Regions from separate parts of the Tissierella pigra genome, predicted to be linked through region 1. Evidence: a T-box and tRNA genes for the amino acid it is inferred to sense, from the RefSeq annotation. Region 1 holds a T-box; the other holds one or more tRNA genes.
The links. The T-box of region 1 lies ahead of aspS (aspartate--tRNA ligase). A T-box ahead of a tRNA ligase gene usually reads a tRNA of that ligase, here a tRNA-Asp.
Positions count from the first base shown of each region.

Region 2: it encodes a tRNA-Asp, which carries the amino acid that the T-box ahead of aspS (aspartate--tRNA ligase) is inferred to sense. The anticodon was not compared.

Region 1 covers NZ_JAHLPJ010000001.1:1,736,124-1,739,288, reverse strand. The annotation lists gene aspS (aspartate--tRNA ligase) at 1-1,087, opposite strand, end outside; T-box leader at 1,131-1,328, opposite strand; gene KQI41_RS08470 (bacteriohemerythrin) at 1,389-1,775, opposite strand; gene hemZ (coproporphyrinogen dehydrogenase HemZ) at 1,793-3,165, opposite strand, start outside.
Region 2 covers NZ_JAHLPJ010000001.1:3,694,967-3,698,131, forward strand. The annotation lists gene KQI41_RS17885 (ABC transporter substrate-binding protein) at 1-607, opposite strand, end outside; gene KQI41_RS17890 (ABC transporter permease) at 634-1,431, opposite strand; tRNA gene KQI41_RS17895 (tRNA-Glu) at 1,816-1,890, shown strand; tRNA gene KQI41_RS17900 (tRNA-Asp) at 2,007-2,083, shown strand; tRNA gene KQI41_RS17905 (tRNA-Thr) at 2,088-2,163, shown strand; gene KQI41_RS17910 (GNAT family N-acetyltransferase) at 2,401-3,147, opposite strand.

The sequences.
Region 1 (3,165 bases):
TAATCCATGCTAATCCTTTTGCACCGTAGGTTTTTGCATAGTCTTCTAAAGCAGTTATATCCTTCCTTGTAAACTTATCTCCATATCCTTTTACATTGATTCCTCTTACAGCACCGTTGTTTTCAATGGCTCCACTAAATACTTTAAATCCACAGTTCTTTACTAAGTCGGAAATATCCTTTAACTCAAATCCAAATCTTAAATCTGGCTTATCAACTCCATATCTTTCCATGGCTTCATTATAAGTTATTCTCTTAATAGGAAGATCTATTTCCACACCTTTTAATTCTTTGAATAATCTATATAACAATTGTTCATTTATAGAAATAATATCTTCTATATCTACAAAAGACATTTCAATATCTATTTGAGTAAATTCTGGTTGTCTATTGGCTCTTAAATCTTCGTCTCTAAAACATTTAACTATTTGGAAATATCTATCCATTCCTGCAACCATCAGAAGCTGTTTCATTAACTGTGGAGATTGAGGAAGTGCATAGAATTCTCCAGGATTTACCCTACTAGGCACTAAATAATCTCTTGCTCCTTCAGGCGTTGGCTTTGTAAGCATAGGTGTTTCTATTTCAATAAAGCTATTTTCATCTAAGAAGTCCCTTACTACTTTGGCTGTTTTAGCTCTTAGTTTTAATCTTTCCTGCATAGATGGTTTTCTTAAATCTAAATATCTATATTTTAGTCTCATAGATTCAGACACATTGTCGTCATCTTTAATATATATAGGTGTAGTTTCAGATTCATCTAGGATTTTAAGTTCATCTACTAAAACTTCCACTTCGCCAGTAGGTATTTCTTTATTAATGCTTTGTCTGATTCTTACTTTTCCTTTAATTGCTAATACGAATTCTGATCTGATTTTTTCAGCTTTATTAAATACTTCACTAGACACAGTATTATCAAATACAATTTGAGCAATTCCTGTAGTATCTCTTAAATCCATAAATATAATTGAACCTAAATTTCTTTCTCTTTGAACCCATCCCATTAACACTACTTCTTTACCGTCATGTTCTGGTCTTAGTTCTCCACACATAATGGTTCTTCTTAAATTTCCCATTTTTTCTCCCATATTATAACCTCCTCAAAAAAATATAAACCTCTCATCTCTGATATTCAGGGACGAGAGGTTATCTCGCGGTACCACCCTAATTAGGTTTTCCTCACTCGAAATTTTAACGCATTTCTGCGAATTAATCCTTACAGATTACTTACTCAAAGGTGTCTTCATTAAATATTAGTATCGGTTTTCACCTTCTACCGACTCTCTATAACTAAGAAATTTAATTACTCTTCCTTATCTTTGTAATAATTATATTTATTTTCATTAATTATAGACCAAAAAATAATTAGTGTCAAGAACTATTATAGTTTTAATCTAAAGTGGTAATAAATTCTTTATCATCACAGCTTATATGGTTTGCCAACCAATCTATGATTAGAACTTTCAATTCATTTAGATTCTCCTCAGAACTGTTTTCTATGGTCTTTTGATATATCCTATATATCTCTTCTATGAAATGATTATGTTTTTTTCTATGATTAAGAAATCCTTTATATGAGTTTTCCAGCATTAACATTTCTTCCTCATAAAAGTGATTATTTGCATAATTCATTAAAAATATAAATATTTTTTCAACAGTTTCTATATCAGATTCAGGTCCTAAATCAAAAATCTCTTTTGCCTTGTCAAAAATACTTTTATGCTGCTCATCAATTGTATCTATTCCCGTTTCAAGATCTTCAGTCCACCATAACATAAAGTCATCCCCTTTTATTAGTGATTTTCTAATATCTTTCTTTTATTTTCAATTAATTCATCAATTCTATTTAAATATTCCTTTAAATCTTTAAAATTTGGAACTCTCTCTATTCTATTTTCCTGTGGAAAATAAATCTTGGATACTGAACCCATACCTGCTGCCATTATAGTTTCTTTTTCTTCCATCATCATAATATTATATATGCAATCCATTTCTGGTTTACAATATCCTATATTTTCAAAGTTTCCTAATATTTGCTTCTGTCTATAAAGATAATAGGGTACTAGTCCCATTTTATCTGAAGCTTTTATGGTTTTATTTAACATCTCACTTAAAACATGCTGAGTTTCTATTGAATACTTATCCATAGTATCCTTAAACTTAGAACCTCTTTTTACTGAAAGAGTATGTATAGTAAGATTTTCTGGATCTAGCTCTTGAACTTCTTCTAATGTATGTTTCACTTCTCTAACTCCTTCGCCTGGCAACCCTATAATTAAGTCCATATTTATTATATTAAATCCGATTTCTTTTGCCAAGTTAAAAGTCTTTATAATATCATATGAATTATGATGTCTTCCTATAAGTTTTAATGTATTATCGTTCATGGTTTGAGGATTTATACTTATTCTACCAATATTATTTTTATTTAACATTTCCAAATACTCTTTAGTTATAGTATCAGGTCTACCTGCTTCCACAGTAATTTCCCTTATATTTTTCTCTCCAAATTCATTATATATAAATTGAATAATTCTTTCAAGTTCCATTGGGAAAATTGCCGTTGGTGTGCCGCCACCTATATATACTGTATTTATCTTTTTACCTTCCATTATGTTTTTTATACTCTTGATTTCATCCATTAGTTTTATGATATATTCTTCAATATAGTCTCTATATTTATCTATTGGTAATGCTGGAAAAGAACAGTATAAACATCGAGTAGGACAAAAAGGTATACTAACATAAAGACTATATCTATCTTTATCTAAAGGATAGATATAGCTTCTTTGTCTTTTTCCAATATCCAATGTAAGTTTAGCTTTCTTAATGTCTAGCTTATATTCCTTTGTCAATGTTTTTATTATTATATCTTCATCTATATTTTTATCTAATAGATCATGAATAATTTTTATTGGTCTTATTCCAGTTAAAATACCCCAAGGAGTTTCATTCTCAGATATATTTATTAATGTATTATATAAGGATTTTTTAATTCCAATTCTTATATATTTATCTAAAGTATCTCTATATATTTCTATTAGATTAATATCTTCAATTGATTGATTGGCTAAAATATTATCTATATATAATTTTGTTATGGCTTTTATCTCTTTATTGCTTTCATATAGTTCACTGATTATAAAGATTCCTTCACCTAAGTATT
Region 2 (3,165 bases), 2.0 Mb from region 1:
TTAAAATATTGGCATTTAGATTTTTAAGTTCATTAATATGAATTCCATCAAAAAATGATGCAGCTATACTTCCTTGCTCAAGTGCAACCAAAGCAGCTCCATACTCCATATTTATCCATTCAACATCATTTTCAGAAAGTCCCGCTTCTTCTAAAACAGAAAGAACAAATGAATAAGGAGCAGAACCTGGCATACCAGCAAAAATCGTCTTACCTCTTAATTGTTCAACGCTTGTTATTTCAGAATTTCCAGCAAAAATATATTGTTTATTCTTTACTGTTGAAATAACAATCTTAGACTCTAAGCCCTCTTCAAAAGCACGAAGTACCGGCTCAGTAGATAACATACAAAATTGTGAATCTCCTGCATGCATTCCTTGGAAAGCTATTGGCCCATCTTTAAAAACAACCCATTCAGTATCTAAACCCTCTTCTTTAAAGTAGCCTAACATTTCAGCTGCATATACAGGAATCCAAGACTCTCCTCTCATTTCTGATATTACAATTTTTGTAAGATCAGAATCATTATAAACACCTTTTGATGTGCATCCAGTAAATACTCCAGCTACTAAACAAATTAAAAGTACGATAATTATTGATTTTTTCATATTCTGCCTCCTTATTTAATTAGATTTTATGTATTTTTTTCATGATGTAGAGATAATCTTGTAACTGCTCTCCAACGCAGTAAATATGCTTCAATCTTATCAAGAATAAAATTAAGAATAATACCTACTATTAATAAAATAAAAATACATGACATAACACGAGCAATTTTAAAATATGATGACGCATAAGCAATCATCCATCCAAACCCTGCCGAAGCCCCCATAAATTCTCCAATGATTGCACCAATTAAAGAAGCCCCTACACCATTACGAATGCCAGCTATTATCCAAGGCATACTAGATGGTAACACGACATGGTATATTGTTTGTATCGTTCCTGCACCTAGTAAGTTCGCGGATTCAATGAGCTTGGGTTCTACATTTTGAATACCTGCATAAGTAGAGAAAAAAACATTGAAAAAGACCATTAATGCTGCAAGAAATATCTTTGATGTTAGACCCAGTCCAAACCATAATATATATACTGGTGCTAGTGTAAGTTGAGGTACACCATGAATAGCTGTAATTATCGGTAAAAAAATTTTACCTAATGATTGTACTTGTCCAAATAATAGTCCAACAAAAATTCCTATAATAGTACCATAAAATAATCCAGCAAGTGCTTCACGTAAGGTTATAGATGTATGTTTTACTAAGTCTCCACTTAAAAAAAATTGTTTTAAATCTAAAATAATCTCACTTGGATAACTTGTAAAAAAAGCATTATAGAGCTTTAATTTAGCAGCAATTTCCCAGAAAGATATAAATAGAATAACAATCAATATCCTTGTGATAACTATAAGATTATTTTTTCTCTTCTCCATAATCACCATCCTTTCATCTTGATCCAAAATTGTCGAGTATTGTCAATAACATCACGCTGTATACATATAATAATCTATCACTATAAGATATTGAAGTGTTATTAAAAAAGATAATAGCAATTAAATTGCTATTATCTTTTTTAATAATATAATTTTAGGTAGCCTTGATATTGTGGCGTTGTTTAATGTATGTTGGAGTAATTTATTTGTCAGTATTAATGATAGATTAACATAATTGCTGGAGTTTTTATATTTGTAAATTTTAACTAGCACAACGAGTTACATTATCATTTTAAAAAGTTAAATAATAAAATATAAAAATATGTTTGACAAATATAATAATCCATGTTAATATTAAGAAGGTTGTCTTTAGACGACTCATATGGCCCCATGGTCAAGCGGTTAAGACATCGCCCTTTCACGGCGGTAACCCGGGTTCGAATCCCGGTGGGGTCACCATTATGACCTAACACAGCGAACTAAGTTAAGTTGATGTAGGTCAAATGCAACGAGAACCAAATCTATACGGGTGTAACGAGTAAATAGATTTGAGTTTCGAGGCTGTAAAATATAATGGCCTGGTAGTTCAGTTGGTTAGAATGCCAGCCTGTCACGCTGGAGGTCGAGGGTTCGAGTCCCTTCCAGGTCGCCATTATGCTGGCGTAGCTCAATCGGCAGAGCAACTGACTTGTAATCAGTAGGTTGGGGGTTCAATTCCTCTCGCCAGCTCCAAACTTATCTTAAAGCCCTTGATAATCAAGGGCTTTAAGCGTTTTATCAAAATAAAATGACACCGTATTTGAAATAAATATTTCAAATACGGTGTCATTTTTGTGTTTTATATAAAAAATCATAAGGAACATTCCATGTATTGTTGTAATCACTTCAATTCTAGCAAATCCCACACTTTTTATATAATCACTAAGATAGTGTATTGAATAATCTATAACATAACATATCTTCTTAGGACTATAATTTTTTTGAATATACCTCTGCCCATACTGGAAAAAAGCCAGCATTTATTGCAACATTCTTAGAATTAATATTAGATACTGATGTCCCATAAAAAGGTATCTTTCCACGCTTTAAAAGCTCCTGCTTTAATAATGCAACCAAATTTGTACCAATACCTTTTCCTCTATATTCAGGTAGCACATCAATACCAATTTGATATAAAGTTTTACTGTCTTCACTAGATCCTGCCATCCCCATGATATTGTCACCATCGTAAGCAGCAACTCCAAGAACATCTGGATAATTCTCATCAAAAACAAAAGCTTGCTCAAACCTACTATCATCTTTAAATTGTAATATCTCTTCCTTTTCAAACCACTTTATTGTAGTCATAGGCTTTATCTCACAGGTAACAGGGTTTGGTAGATAAAAATGGGGCATCTCATCAATTTCATGGCCAAATTCTCTTAATTTATTATCTATCATCCTAAGATTACCGTAATCAAACAACCAAAGTGCATTTTTCTTTAATATTTTCTCTTCAATCCAAGGTCTTATTTTCTCATCAGCACAAATTATTGCCTTACCACCGATAGTAATTATCTTTAGGAAGCATCCATCACTTTCATTGATACGCCTTCCCTCTAGGAGCTTGTTTTCAGTAATTATATTTTCCTCTTTTTTAAAGTCTGAAATCTGACAATTATAATCAAGTGCCAGTTGTGTTTTTGCAATACTAAGTATTTCAGATTTTGTATACATACTCTTATATCCCCCTTA